One region of the Kitasatospora sp. NPDC006697 genome, then DNA from elsewhere that is predicted to be linked to it. Evidence: riboswitches for the same ligand, from Rfam matches in the RefSeq annotation. Region 1 holds a riboswitch; the other holds the start of a gene.
What was found. A riboswitch is a leader RNA that binds a small molecule or an ion and turns the genes downstream of it on or off. The one in region 1 is predicted to bind glycine.
Positions count from the first base shown of each region.

Region 1 (7,476 bases):
TCCCTGAGCCGTCCCGGGACGGCGGACGGTCAGCCCACCGGCCAGTTGTGCACCGGTTCGCCGGCCCGCATCAGCTCCATGTAGCGGCGGGTCATGGTGGCCAGCGCGGTGGCCCGGTCCATCCCGTGCCGCTCGCGCAGCTGGTGCACGGTGGCCGCCTGCCAGGCCGCGCCGTTGGTCCGGCGCAGGCAGCGCTGCTCGATGATGCCCAGGTAGCGGTCCCGGTCGGCGGGCTGCACGCCCCACTCGTCCAGGCCCTGGTAGGCCAGCGGCAGCAGTTCGCCGAGCACCAGGTCGACCACCGGCACCTCGGCCGGCCCGCCCTTGGCGCCGCGCCCGGCCCGCGGCCAGCGGACCACGCTGTCGATGCCGTAGCGGGCGGCGGTGTGGAAGTTCTCGTCGGCGACCGCGAACGGCAGCCGGTTCCAGACCGGGCGCGGCTGCTCGGCCAGGGCGCGCACCAGTCCGTAGTAGAAGGCGGCGTTGGCCAGCGTGTCGGCCACCGTCGGGCCGGCCGGCAGGCAGCGGTTCTCCACCCGCAGGTGCGGCACGCCGTCGGCCACGTCGTAGATCGGGCGGTTCCAGCGGTAGATGGTGCCGTTGTGCAGCTTCATCTCGAACAGCCGGGGCACCCCGCCGGAGGCCAGCACCTTGGCCGGGTCCTCGTCGTCGCAGATCGGCAGCAGCGCCGGGAAGTACCGCAGGTTCTCGGCGAACAGCTGCTCCACCGAGTCCACCCAGCGCTCGCCGAACCAGGTGATCGGCCGCACCCCCTGCGCCTTCAGCTCGGCCGAACGGGTGTCGCAGGCCTGCTGGAAGAGCACCGGGCGGGTCTCCCGCCACAGCTCCCGGCCGAACAGGAAGGGCGAGTTGGCGCCGAGCGCGACCTGCACGGCGGCGATCGCCTGGGCCGCGTTCCAGACCGGCGCGAACCGGTCGGGGGTGACCTGGAGGTGCAGCTGCAGCGAGGTGGCGGCGGCCTCGGCGACCATGCTGACCGAGTCCAGCTGCAGGCGCTCCACGCCCTCGATGTCCAGCGCGATGTCCTCGCCGCGGGCGGCCATGATCTGGTCGCTGAGCAGGCTGTAGCGGTTGTTGTGGCTCATCGCGTCCAGCCCGGTGTGCTGTACGTCCAGGGTCGGCAGCACGCCCACCATGATGATCCGGGCGCCGGCCTCGGCGGCCCGCCGGTCGGCGTAGCGCAGCCCGGTGTCCAGCTCCTCCCGCAGTTCCTCGAAGACATGGCCGCTGAGCTGGTGCGGGGCGATGTTGACCTCGATGTTGAACCGGCCCAGCTCGGTCTGGAAGTCGGTGGAGCCGATCGACTCCAGCACCTGGTCGTTGGTGAGCAGCGGCAGCCCCTGGTCGTCCGCCAGGTTGAGCTCGATCTCCAGCCCGAGCACCGCCCGCGGCCGGTCGAACCGGCCCTCGCGGAGCATCCGTTCCAGCGCCTCCTGACAGGACTGCAACTTACGGCGGTAGTGCTGTCGGTCCGACAGCTCCGCCCTGGTGGTGGTGACCTTCTCCCCCACTGGTTGCCCCCTTCGCCCGCTCGACAGTGCCCTGCATCATGCCCATCCGGAAGATCGATACCCGAGGGCGGCCAATGCCTTGCGGCACAAGGGAACTGACGGTTTCTCACGCCTTCGCCGACTTGCCGAACGGCACGGAAGGTGATAAACAGGTCACCCTGCGCACTTGTTCGAGTGGGCTTCGAGCCGCCTCCGCCGCACCGGACACGATCCGGTGCGGCCGACCGCTGCCATGGGGCCCGCCCGCGCGCACAGCCCCGCGATCACGCCCAACCGGACCCGGCCCCGCGCCACGCCGGTATGCCGCTTTCGCACGCCGATCTCGCATGGAGAGGCGACCCGCCATGACCCTGCAGACCCCCCAGCCACCGCCGAGCGCCCTGCGCGCCGTGCTGGCCGCACTGAACTCGGAGGCCGCACTGCGGCAGCCGGGCGCGGCGGCCGCCCTTCGAAGTACCGCGGGGCAGCTCCAGCCGGCCCATCCGCTCGCCGTCCACCAACTGCCGCCCGGGACCGCCACGGCCCGGGCGCTGGCCACCGCGCCGCGCACCGGCTGGCGGTTCCTGGTCAAGCACGGCACGGCGGTGGTGGCGGCGGCCGAGGTGGCCAAGTCCACCGAGGGGCACACCTTCGCGCACTTCGCGGCCGGCCCGTACCTGGACTCCACGGTGCGGGCGCTGGCCGAGGCCTGGCAGCTGGTCCAGCCGCTGAAGACCGTCTACCGGGCCCGGCTGCTCTCCATCCCGGGCCACTACTCCACCGCCCTGTGGCTGCACGCGGTGGAGGCCGACCCGGCGGCCGACCTGCTGCTGCCGCTGGCTCCGGCCCCGCTCGGGATCACCGCCCACCACGCCTATCCGGCGGACGAACTGCTCGCCCGGCTGGCCCGCCGATCAGCCCGGGCGGTCGCCGTCCCGCTCCCCGGCACCGCTGTCGCCTGACGGCTGCTCACCCGCACGGACTATCCAGGGCCACCCGGCCTGACCATCGCCGGGTGGCCCGTCGGCGTCCCCGGGGTCACTCGGGACCATCTGAATGGGTGATCTCTGACCCGTAGTTGTGGCGCGAGTCACCAAAAGGGCTGCGCAACGGCGATCGGGCGCGGACACTGGAGGCAGCGTGGCAGGACCACCTGTCCTACCCACGGAGGCGCCGGTTCACACCTGCGTTCCGCTGCGGGGGGCGCGAAACGTGAAGTGAAGCGAGGTACCACATGTGCCAGCACCGACCCGAGTGTCCGTCGGCCGACTCCCCTGACCGTGAGGCGGCGGTTCCCGTCGCCCGCCACCCCGAGCAGGGCTGGAGCCTGCTCTGCAACGGGGTGCTGCTCTTCGAGGACACCGGCGAGCTGCTGCCGGACGGCCGGGTGATCGCGCCGCGCCGCTCGCTGCTGGCCGCCTGACGGAACGCCGGAGCCCCCGCGGTCGTGACCGACCGCGGGGGCTCCGGCGTTCAGCGGCCTCAGACGCCGTACTCGTCCAGCGGCGGGCAGGAGCAGACCAGGTTGCGGTCGCCGTAGGCGCCGTCGATCCGGCTCACCGGCGGCCAGTACTTGTCGGCCGGGTTGACGCCGGCCGGGAAGACCGCCTCCTGCCGCGAGTAGCCGTGCGCCCAGTCGCCGGCCATGGTGGCGGCGGTGTGCGGGGCGTTGGCCAGCGGGTTGTCGTCCGCCGCCCACTCGCCGGAGCCGACCTTCTCGATCTCGCCGCGGATCTCGATCATCGCCGCGCAGAAGCGGTCGATCTCGTGCAGGTCCTCGGACTCGGTGGGCTCGATCATCAGCGTGCCGGCCACCGGGAAGGACATGGTCGGGGCGTGGAAGCCGTAGTCGATCAGGCGCTTGGCGATGTCGTCCACGGTCACCCCCGTCTCCTTGGTGAGCGGGCGCAGGTCGATGATGCACTCGTGCGCCACCAGGCCGCCCGGGCCGGTGTAGAGCACCGGGAAGTGCGGGGCCAGCCGCTTGGCGATGTAGTTGGCGTTGAGCACCGCCACCTGGGTGGCGCGCTTCAGGCCCTCGCCGCCCATCAGCCGGACGTACGCCCAGGAGATCGGCAGGATCGCCGCCGAGCCCCAGGGCGCGGCCGAGATCGGGCCGACGCCGGTGGCCGGGCCGGCCTCCGACTGCAGCGGGTGGTTCGGCAGGTAGGGCGCCAGGTGGGCGCGGACCGCGACCGGGCCGACGCCCGGGCCGCCGCCGCCGTGCGGGATGCAGAAGGTCTTGTGCAGGTTCAGGTGCGAGACGTCCGCGCCGAACTTGCCCGGCTTGGCCAGGCCGACCAGCGCGTTGAGGTTGGCGCCGTCCACGTACACCTGGCCGCCCGCGTCGTGCACCAGGCCGCAGATCTCGGTGATCTGGGTCTCGTACACGCCGTGGGTGGAGGGGTAGGTGACCATCAGCACGGCCAGCTGCTCGCGGTGCTGCTCGATCTTGGCCTTCAGGTCCTCGACGTCCACGTCGCCGTCGGCCAGGGTCTTCACCACGACCACCCGCATGCCGGCCATCACGGCGGAGGCGGCGTTGGTGCCGTGCGCCGAGGACGGGATCAGGCAGACGTCGCGCTGGGTGTCGCCGTTGGCGTGGTGGTAGGCGCGCACGGCCAGCAGGCCGGCGAACTCGCCCTGGGAGCCGGCGTTCGGCTGGATCGACACCGCGTCGTAGCCGGTCACCTCGACCAGCTGCTGCTCCAGCTGGCGGATCAGGGTCAGGTAGCCCTGGGCCTGCTCGATCGGGGCGAAGGGGTGCAGCTGGCCGAACTCCGGCCAGGTGACCGCCTCCATCTCGGTGGTGGCGTTGAGCTTCATGGTGCAGGAGCCCAGCGGGATCATGCCGCGGTCCAGCGCGTAGTCCCGGTCCGAGAGGCGGCGCAGGTAGCGCAGCATCGCGGTCTCCGAGCGGTGGCTGTGGAAGACCGGGTGGGTCAGGTACTCGTCGGTGCGCAGCAGCGCGGCCGGCAGCGTCTCGGCGGCCTCGGCCACCTCGGCGCCGACCACCCCGAAGGCGGCCCAGACGGTCTGCAGGTGCTCGCGGGTGGTGGTCTCGTCGCAGGAGATCGAGACGCTGTCCGCGTCGGCCAGGTAGAGGTTGACGCCCTCGGCGCGGGCGGCGGCGACCACCTCGGCGGCCCGGCCCGGCACCTTGGCGGTGACGGTGTCGAAGAACTCGCCGTGCGCGAGCTCCACGCCGCCGGCCCGCAGGCCCTCGGCCAGCGCGGCCGCGTAGCGGTGGGTGCGGCGGGCGATCTCGGCCAGGCCGTCCGGGCCGTGGTAGACGGCGTACATCGAGGCCATCACGGCGAGCAGCACCTGGGCGGTGCAGATGTTGCTGGTGGCCTTCTCGCGGCGGATGTGCTGCTCGCGGGTCTGCAGGGCCAGCCGGTAGGCGCGGTTGCCGTCGGCGTCCACCGAGACGCCGACCAGGCGGCCGGGCAGCGAGCGGGCGTACTCGGCGCGCACCGCGAGGTAGCCGGCGTGCGGGCCGCCGAAGCCCATCGGCACGCCGAGGCGCTGCGAGGAGCCGCAGGCGATGTCGGCGCCCAGCTCGCCGGGCGACTTGAGCAGGGTGAGCGCCAGCAGGTCGGCGGCGACCGCGACGATCGCGCCCAGACCGTGCGCCTGCTCGATCACCGGGGCCAGGTCGCGCACCGCGCCGGAGGCGCCCGGGTACTGCAGCAGCACGCCGAAGACGCCGCGCTCGGCGATCTCGGCCGGGATGCCGGCCGAGAGGTCGGCCACGACCACCTCGACGCCGGTCGGCACGGCGCGGGTGTTGATCACCGCGATGGTCTGCGGCAGCGCGTCCGCGTCGACCAGGAAGACGCCGCCCTTGACCTTGGTGACGCGGCGGGCCAGCGCCATCGCCTCGGCGGCCGCGGTGCCCTCGTCCAGCAACGAGGAGCCGGAGGTGGGCAGGCCGGTCAGGTCGGAGACCAGGGTCTGGAAGTTGAGCAGCGCCTCCAGGCGGCCCTGCGAGATCTCCGGCTGGTACGGGGTGTAGGCGGTGTACCAGGCCGGGTTCTCCATGACGTTGCGCAGGATCACCGGCGGGGTGAAGGTGCCGTAGTACCCGAGCCCGATCATCGAGGTGAGCACCTGGTTGCAGGCCGCCAGCTCGCGCAGCTCGGCCAGCACCTGGGCCTCGCTGCGGCCGGCCGGCAGGTCCAGCGCGGTGATGCTGCGGATGGCCTCGGGCACGGCCGCGGTGGAGAGTTCACCCAGCGAGGCGTAGCCCACCTGGGCGAGCATCTTCTCCTGGGCGGCCGAGTCGGGGCCGATGTGGCGCGACTCGAACGGGCTGGCCGCTTCGAGTTCGGCGAGCGTGGCGTTGCTGCTGGAGCGACCGGCGGTCGGCTGGGCAGTCATGGTGGTCGAGGCCTCCTGGTCACGGACCGGCGGGGGCGCGCACGCACGGCCCTCGCCGCCTGGGGGAGCGGAGCGGCCGTGGCGGGCGGGCCCGACAGGCCTCCCCCTCTGTCATCGGGACCTGAGAGCTTCGCCCGCACGGGGCCGGAGCCCCGTCGGCTTGCACCGTCGGTGAGGGTGTCGCCGCCGGCTCCCTCACCGGCGGTCCTGCCCTGCTTTCCAGAGTGACCTATCCCACACGGTACGGATGCCTGAGAGATTCCGGGGAGGGTTTGCTCCTTCGGCGCCCCAGGCCCCTCGATTTCGAAGGCTGGGGACTCTCCCGAGCGGGTTCGGCGGTCGCGCCCAGGGTACCAGCGCACCCCTTGGTGAACATCGATCAGGTGGCCGATTGCACTCCCTCGAACGGCCGATGGCCTGCCCTGATGGCCGAACCCGGCTGGCTGGCGCCCGCTATGTGCCGTTTGGTGTGAATCGAGAGCGGTACCACCAGGAGGAGAAGCGTGCAGACCGACATCGACCCCCGAGACCTGATCGGGCACAAGGCCGTCGACCGCAACGGCGACAAGATCGGCACGGTGGACGAGGTCTACCTCGACGACGCTACCGGCGAACCCGAGTGGGCGGCCGTGCGGACCGGGATCTTCGGGCGGGACGCCTTCGTCCCGCTGACCACGAGCGAGTTCTCAGGCGAGGAGCTGCGCGTGCCCTACGACAAGTCGCTGATCAAGGAGTCGCCGGACTTCGGCGTCGGTCAGCACCTCTCGCCCGCCCAGGAGCTGCAGCTCTACCGCTACTACGGGCTGGACTCCCCCGCGAGCGGCAAGCCGGCCGGGGCGGCCGAGCAGCCGGACGCCGACTTCGGGCAGACCGCGCCGGCCGCTGCCGCCGCGGCCGCGGCCACCACCGCGGCGGCCCGTCCGGCCGCCGGGACACGGACCGGCGCGGCGAGCCAGCCGGCTCAGGCCGCCCCGGCGGCAGCGGCGGCTCCGGCCGCCGCGATGGCGCCGTCCACCATCGGGCTGGACAAGCCGGTCGAGCCGGTGCCCGCCCCCGTGCCGCCGGCCCCCGAACCGGAGCGCACCGCGATGGCCGGGACGGCCGCGGAGCAGAGCGCCGGCAGCATGCCGCCGGCCGGGCCGATCGAGCTGACCCTGCGCGAGGAGCGGCTGGAGATCACCAACGAGTGGCACGTGCTGGGCACCGCCCGGATGCGCAAGTACGTGGTGACCGAGCCGGTGGAGCGCCGGGTGCAGGTGGTCAAGGAGCGGGTCCGGGTGGAGCGGGTGCCGGTCGGCGAGGCCGAGCGGGCCGCGCTCTCCAGCCAGGACATCGCCGAGGCGGTGGAGGAGGTGACGCTGCACGAGGAGCGTCCGGCCGTCCGCAAGTACCTGGCGCCCCTGGAGCGGGTCCGGCTGGTGGTCGAGCGCTACACCGAGGAGCAGGTGATCAAGGACGAGCTGCGCCGCGAGCAGGTGGAGATCCACGACGAGACCGCCGGCATGCCCACCCCGGACGCGCAGCACTCCGCACACCGGCCCCCGATGAGCAACCAACCTCCCATGGGCGACCAGGCTCCGAT
Region 1 is NZ_JBIAGU010000008.1:209-7,684, reverse strand. It holds gene ACFYNO_RS12935 (glutamate-cysteine ligase family protein) at 30-1,532, opposite strand; gene ACFYNO_RS12930 (hypothetical protein) at 1,877-2,473, shown strand; gene ACFYNO_RS12925 (DUF5999 family protein) at 2,746-2,934, shown strand; gene gcvP (aminomethyl-transferring glycine dehydrogenase) at 2,994-5,894, opposite strand; glycine riboswitch at 6,124-6,229, opposite strand; gene ACFYNO_RS12915 (PRC and DUF2382 domain-containing protein) at 6,398-7,476, shown strand, end outside.

Region 2 (7,476 bases), on a different contig from region 1:
TGTTGAGCGCCAGGTAGGTGAGCCGGCCGCCGTAGGCGTTGTCGGTCTGCGCCTTCAGCGAGGGGTCGAGCAGGATCTTCGCCTGGGTCTGCGGGTCCACCCCGCCGCCCACCAGGTCGACCTGGGCGTTGCCGGAGAGCAGGTCGTTGTCGACCGTGGCCTGGTCGATGTTCTCCTTGAGCACGATCTTGTCGGCCAGCTGCTTGCGGATCGGGTCGGTGGTCGGGTCCCAGTTGGTGTTGGGGACCAGGGTCGCGCCCTTGCCCTCGTCGTACGCCTGGAACTTGTAGGAGCCGCTGGAGACGATGTGCTTCACGTAGCCCGAGCCGTCGTCCTTGGCCTGCGGCACCGGGGCGGTCTCCGGGGCGCTCACCAGGTAGTCGAACTCGGCGAACGGCTGGCTCAGGTGGAAGACGATGGTGGTGTCGTCCGGGGTCTCGATCGACTTCAGGCCGTCGGGGCTCTTGTCGTCGTAGGGGCCCTGGTACGGCGTCGGGTTGTCGACCAGCAGTTCCTGGAAGTAGGTCGGCCCGTTGGAGTTCACCTTGGGCGCGAAGTTGCTGCGCTCCACGGCGTACTTGACGTCCTTGGAGGTGATCGGGGTGCCGTCGTCGTACTTCAGGCCCGAGCGCAGCTTGTAGGTCCAGGTCTTGTCGCCGTCGCTGGACTGGCCCATGCCGGAGGCCAGGTCGGGCACCAGCTTGGTGCCGTCCTTGCCCGGGCCGGGGGCGAAGGTGGTGAGCGGACGGGCGTAGAGCCGCGAGAAGTTGTAGATGTAGGCGTAGTAGGTGTTGCCCGGGTCGAGCGAGTCCGGGGTGCCCTTCATCTCGTACGTCACCGTGCCGCCCTTGTGGTCGGACGCGTTGACGATCCCCTTGGTCGCAGCGTCCGAACCGGACGCGCTGCTGCCTGTCGGGTTGGACCCCTTGCCGCTACTGCTGCTGGAGCAACCGGTCACCACCAGCGCGGCGGTGGCGGCCACCGCGGCCAGGGCGAGGGAACGGGATCGGCGCATTGCAGGATCAACCCCTTGGAGTGTCGTGTGGGGAAAGGGATGTGAAGGTAAGTCAGTTGCTGCGCGGGTCGAGCGCGTCGCGCAGTCCGTCGCCGAGCAGGTTGAAGGCGAGCACGGTGAGGAAGATCGCCAGGCCCGGTACGACGAGGTACTCCGGGTCGACCTGGTAGTAGTGGATCGCGTCGTTCATCATCCCGCCCCAGGAGGCCTGCGGTGGCTGGATGCCGACGCCGAGGAAGCTCAGCGCGGCCTCGAACAGGATGTTGGTCGGGATCAGCAGGGTCGAGTAGACCAGGATCGGACCGACCAGGTTCGGCAGCAGCTCCTTGAAGAGGATGAACGGGCCGCGGGCGCCGAGCGAGCGGGCCGCGAAGACGAACTCCCGCTCCCGCAGCGAGAGCGTCTGGCCGCGCACGATCCGGCCCATGTAGGGCCAGTTGAAGAAGCCGATGACGAAGATCAGCACCGAGATGTGCAGCGGCAGGCCGTGCATCCCGAACGCGCCGCCCTGCAGCGAGGCGGAGATGGAGATCGCGAAGAGCAGCAGCGGGAAGGCCAGGAAGGTGTCCATCACCCTGCTGATCGCGGTGTCCACCCAGCCGCCGTAGTAGCCGGCGATCACGCCGAGCACGGTGCCGATGGTGTTGGAGAGCACGGTGGCTCCGAAGGCGACCAGCAGCGAGACCCAGGAGCCCTCGACGATCCGGGCCAGCAGGTCGCGGCCGAGGCCGGGGTCCACCCCGAGCAGGTGGCTGCCGCTCATCCCGCCGAACGAGCCGTTCGGCAGGCCGCCGAGGTCGGCGTTGAGCAGGTCGGGGTTCTGGGCGTTCGGGTCGAGTCCGAGGACCGACTCGAGCGGCTTGGCCAGCACGGCCAGCAGCACCAGCAGGATGACCACGATCCCGCCCGCCATGGCGGCCTTGTCGCGCTTGAAGCGGATCCACGCGATCCGGCCGAGCGATCGGCCCTCGATCCGGATGCCGGCCGCGGCCGGGAGAGCCGGCTCGGGTGCGGCTTCGGTGGTGTCGATCGGTGTGCTCATGGGCAGTTGGCGTCCCCTCGCCGACGGTCGTCGGCCCATGGCAGTCCGCAGGGAGGCATGGCACTGTCAGGTCCAGGTCAGGACCGGTGGGCCAGGCCGCTGCGATCTGCTCGGCTGGTGCGGTGCGCAGAACTCTTCACGCACACGCCATGGCGGCGCCAGCCCTGATTGGTGAAGGATGCCCAACTGTGATCTACCGAATTCGAAGATCACTAAACCAAGGAGTGCATGACAAGTGCCCGACCTGGCAGCAATCTCCTTGGAATCAGCAGAACTTGACGGAATATCAGATTCCCGGCCGACGGAACGTTCGGTGCCTCCGCCCGGCCTCCGGTCACCGCGGCGGGATGTCACTCAAGCTCAACGCAGGCTCAGATCGCGCACCGGGCCCCACCGGAAACAGCGGAGCGCGGGGCGGCTCCCGCCGCCCCGCGCTCCGTCCCGATCCGCTCAGCGCCCCGTCCAGGGCTGCTGCGGCCACGCCTGGCCCGGGTAGCCGTACCCCGTCGGGTAGGACGGCACGGCCGGCGGCGGGGTCGCCTCCCGGTGGTAGAACGGCCGGGAGTTGGCGCGCATCCACAGCGCCACCGGGTCGAAGTCGTCGCTCATCGCCACCGTGGAGACCGCCAGCCCGTGCGGCGCCTGCCCGATCGCCCGCTGCATCAGCGCCCGCACCGCCTCCACGGCCGGCGGCGAGGTGTCGTACAGCTCCAGCCCGATCGCCAGGTACGGCTCGCCGAGGGCCGGCTGCACCCAGGCCCGGCGCAGCGCCCGGACCGGCCGCACCGACGGCGCCTGGTGCGCCAGCAGCGCGAAGAACGCCTCGGTGCCCGGCAGCTGCTGCGGGTCGCTGAGCCGCAGCGGCCCGGCCGGCACCCGGTCCAGTCCCGCCGCCACCCGGCGCAGGTCGGCCCAGGGCACCCCGACCCCGCCGCCCGGGGCGTGCGGGTTCAGCCACAGGCCCCAGCGGGTCCGGTAGAGGGCCCCGGCGATCTCCTGGCCGGTGATCACCTCGTGCGCCCTGGTCCACCCGCAGGCCGCCAGCTGACCGGGCGAGGTGACGGCCGGCGCGTAGCCGAGGCCGCCGATGTCCATGTTCCCGTACTGCGCGTCCGGGCTGCCCGGGGTGCCCTGCCAGAGCAGCATCCAGACCCGGCCCGCCGACAGCTCCCGCAGCAGCTGCTCGTACGCCTCGTACCGCTCCGGGGCGACCTCGCCCAGGGCCCGTTCCAGGGCCCCGGGGTCAGCGCCCGGTGCCGGGCCCCACGGCCCCGCGCCGCCGCCCGCCGCTCCCGTCGTCACCGCTGTCGTTCTCCCCTTGCTAGTACCACTCCCGCCAGCACCCTACGGCGCCCGGCCGACGGCCGTCACCGTGCCGTGCCCGGCCGGCTCAACCGCGCTGGTAGAACGGGTGGACCCGGTGCAGCATCCAGTCCACCACCGGGTCGGCCGCCAGGTCCAGCAGCACCATGTGCACGCCGCCGGGCAGCGGGGCGACACCCAGCGCCCGGCCCAGTGCCGCGTTCGCCTCCGCCGGGTCGGCCGGCGCCGCCGGATCCAGCTGCACCCCCAGGAAGAGCACCGTCGGTTCGCCCTCGACCGAGGCCAGCGCCCGACGGGCCGTCAGTACCCCGGGCAGCGCGGCCAGCTCGGCCCGCACCGCCGCCAGGAAGGCCGCGGGCTCCTCGGCCGGCTCCGGCTCGCGCAGCGCCACCCGGGCGCCGTCGCCGATGGGCGCGCCGGTGGCCGGGTCCCAGCGCTGCTCGCGCGGCCCGCGGCGCAGCTCGCCCACGCCCTCCGGCGGCACCGGGATGCCCACCGGCGCCTCCGGGTTGACGGCGATCCCGATCCCCAGCGGCAGCCCGCGGGCGAACTCCCAGGCCGGCGCGACCGCGCAGCTCAGCCCGGGGGCGTTGCGCAGGAACTGCTCCTCGGAGGAGAAGACCGGCACGTAGGGGCGCCCCGCCAGCTCCACGGTCGGCAGGTCGAGCGCCGTGCCCTGCGGGTCGGCACCGGCCGGCAGCGGGATCCAGACCTGGCTGCGGGCCAGCACCTCGATCACCCGGGGCGTCGCGCCCGGGTCGCCGATCGCCGCGCTCAGCACCTGCTCCAGCTCGTTCGCCGGCCAGCCGCCGCCCATGAGCGGCTGCTCCAACCCCTGAGTCTCCACCGCAGCAGGGTACCGGTCTGCGGTTGACCCACCGACCCCTCTCCCACTGGGCGGACAGACGTGCGATGATGTGCCCGCGCTACGAACTTCATACTGGCCGCTCGAACCCGCGCGGGAGAGTCCGGAGGTGCCCCAGGGCACGGACCGGCGCCGAAGGAGCAAGTCCTCCCCGGAATCTCTCAGGCACCCGATACCGCGTGGGCGAGGCGAATCTGGAAAGTGGAACACGGCCGTGCCGTGCGCCCACCCACGGTGCAAGCCGCGTCATCCTGGTGATGTGCGGTGAAGCTCTCAGGTTGTGACGACAGACGGGGAGACTCACCCCTGACCTGCCTGTTTCCAGACCGGGAGTACCGCCATGTCCCCGCGCCTGACCGCGCTCGACGCCCTGCACCGCGCCCTCGGCGCCACCATGACCGACTTCGCCGGCTGGGACATGCCGCTGCGCTACGGCAGCGAGCGCGAGGAGCACCTCGCCGTCCGCACCAAGGCCGGTCTCTTCGACCTCTCCCACATGGGCGAGATCACCGTCTCCGGCCCGCAGGCCGGTGAGCTGCTGGACCACGCGCTGGTCGGCTTCATCTCCGCGCTCGGCGTGCTGCGCGCCCGCTACACCATGATCTGCCGCGAGGACGGCGGCATCCTGGACGACCTGATCGTCTACCGGACCGCCGAGGACGAGTACATGGTGGTCGCCAACGCCTCCAACGCCCAGGTGGTGCTGGACGCGCTGACCGAGCGCGCGGCCGGCTTCGACGCCGTGGTCCGCGACGACCGCGACGCCTACGCGCTGCTCGCCGTGCAGGGCCCCGAGGCCAACGCCATCCTCTCCTCGGTCACCGACGCCGACCTGCCCGGTCTGAAGTACTACGCGCTGCTGCCCGCCACCGTCGCCGACCGGCAGGTCTGGCTGGCCCGCACCGGCTACACCGGCGAGGACGGCTTCGAGATCTTCTGCGCCCCGGCCGACGCCGAGCACCTGTGGACAGCGCTGACCGCGGCCGGCGCCCCGCACGGCCTGGTCCCGGCCGGCCTGTCCTGCCGCGACACGCTGCGCCTGGAGGCCGGCATGCCGCTCTACGGGCACGAGCTGGACACCACGCTGACCCCGTTCGACGCCGGCCTGGGCCGGGTCGTCCGGTTCGACAAGACGACCAACGGCGGCGAGTTCGTCGGCCGCAAGGCGCTGGAGGCCGCCGCCGCGCAGGCCGAGGCCAACCCGCCGCGGGTGCTGGTCGGCCTGGTCTCCGAAGGCAAGCGGGTCCCGCGCGCCGAGTACTCGGTGGTGGACGCCGAGGGCGCCGTGATCGGCCGGATCACCTCGGGCGCGCCCTCCCCGACCCTGGGCAAGCCGATCGCCATCGCCTACCTGGACGCCGCCCACGCGGCCCCCGGCAGCGAGGTCGCGGTGGACGTGCGCGGCAAGCACGAGCCGGTCACGGTCGTCGCGCTGCCGTTCTACAAGCGCGCCCGCTGATCCTGGGGCAGAGCCCCTTCCCCTCCCGCGACGTCCCGCACAGCGGACGCCGCGCGGTTCCCGCTTCCCACTGATGGAGAATGAGCACCATGAGCAACCCGCAGCACCTGCAGTACAGCAAGGAGCACGAGTGGCTGACCGCGGCCGACGCTGACGGCAACTCCACCGTCGGCATCACCGAGCACGCGGCCACCGCCCTCGGCGACATCGTCTACGTGCAGCTTCCCGCGGTCGGTGACACCGTCACCGCCGGTGAGACCTGTGGCGAGCTCGAGTCCACCAAGTCGGTCAGCGACCTCTACTCCCCCGCCTCCGGCGAGGTCGTCGAGGTCAACCAGGACGTGATAGACGAGCCGGCACTGGTCAACTCGGCCGCCTTCGCGGGCGGCTGGCTCTTCAAGCTCAAGGTCACCGAGGCCCAGGCCGACCTGATGAGCGCCGACGAGTACAGCGCCCTCACCGGTTCCTGACCGAAGCGACGGGCGGCCGCAGCGCGGCGGCCGCCCGGTGTCGAGACCCCCTCGCCCGTCGCCCGCCCCGGCGTGGCACGCGCGACCGCATCGATGGGAAGACGCCCCCATGACGGTTCTGAACGAATCCCTGCACACCCTCGACCCGGAGATCGCCGCCGCGGTCGACGCCGAGCTGCACCGCCAGCAGACCACCCTCGAGATGATCGCCTCCGAGAACTTCGCCCCGGTGGCGGTCATGGAGGCCCAGGGCTCGGTCCTGACCAACAAGTACGCCGAGGGCTACCCCGGCAAGCGCTACTACGGCGGCTGCGAGCACGTCGACGTGGTGGAGCAGATCGCCATCGACCGGATCAAGGCGCTGTTCGGCGCCGAGGCCGCCAACGTGCAGCCGCACTCCGGCGCGCAGGCCAACGCCGCCGCGATGTTCGCGCTGATCCAGCCGGGCGACACCATCCTGGGCCTGAACCTGGCGCACGGCGGCCACCTGACCCACGGCATGAAGATCAACTTCTCCGGCAAGCTCTACAACGTGGTCGCCTACCACGTGGACGAGCAGACCAACCTGGTCGACATGGAGGAGGTCGAGCGCCTCGCCAAGGAGCACCAGCCCAAGCTGATCGTGGCCGGCTGGTCCGCCTACCCGCGCCAGCTCGACTTCGCCGAGTTCCGCCGGATCGCCGACGAGGTCGGCGCCTACCTGATGGTGGACATGGCCCACTTCGCCGGCCTGGTGGCCGCGGGCCTGCACCCCTCCCCGGTGCCCTACGCGGACGTGGTCACCACCACCACCCACAAGACCCTGGGCGGCCCGCGCGGCGGTGTGATCCTCTCCAAGGCCGAGCTGGCCAAGAAGATCAACTCCGCGGTCTTCCCCGGCCAGCAGGGCGGCCCGCTGGAGCACGTGATCGCCGGCAAGGCGGTGGCCTTCAAGGTCGCGGCCTCCCCGGAGTTCAAGGAGCGCCAGGAGCGCACCCTGGAGGGCGCCAAGATCCTGGCCGCCCGCCTGCTCCAGGAGGACGCCAAGGCGGCCGGCGTCTCGGTGCTGTCCGGCGGCACCGACGTCCACCTGGTCCTGGTCGACCTGCGCAACAGCGAGCTCAACGGCCAGGACGCCGAGGACCGGCTGCACGAGGTCGGCATCACCGTGAACCGCAACGCGGTGCCGAACGACCCGCGCCCGCCGATGGTCACCTCCGGCCTGCGGATCGGCACCCCGGCGCTGGCCACCCGCGGCTTCCAGGCCGCGGACTTCACCGAGGTCGCCGACGTCATCGCCGAGGCCCTGCTGCCCTCCTTCGA
Region 2 is NZ_JBIAGU010000004.1:45,617-53,092, forward strand. It holds gene ACFYNO_RS07315 (ABC transporter substrate-binding protein) at 1-1,015, opposite strand, end outside; gene ACFYNO_RS07320 (ABC transporter permease) at 1,068-2,057, opposite strand; gene ACFYNO_RS07325 (enhanced serine sensitivity protein SseB C-terminal domain-containing protein) at 2,508-3,359, opposite strand; gene ACFYNO_RS07330 (enhanced serine sensitivity protein SseB C-terminal domain-containing protein) at 3,448-4,197, opposite strand; glycine riboswitch at 4,330-4,433, shown strand; gene gcvT (glycine cleavage system aminomethyltransferase GcvT) at 4,586-5,704, shown strand; gene gcvH (glycine cleavage system protein GcvH) at 5,794-6,174, shown strand; gene glyA (serine hydroxymethyltransferase) at 6,284-7,476, shown strand, end outside.
Region 2: linked by a shared signal. The riboswitch ahead of gcvT (glycine cleavage system aminomethyltransferase GcvT) and the one ahead of gcvP (aminomethyl-transferring glycine dehydrogenase) in region 1 are both predicted to bind glycine.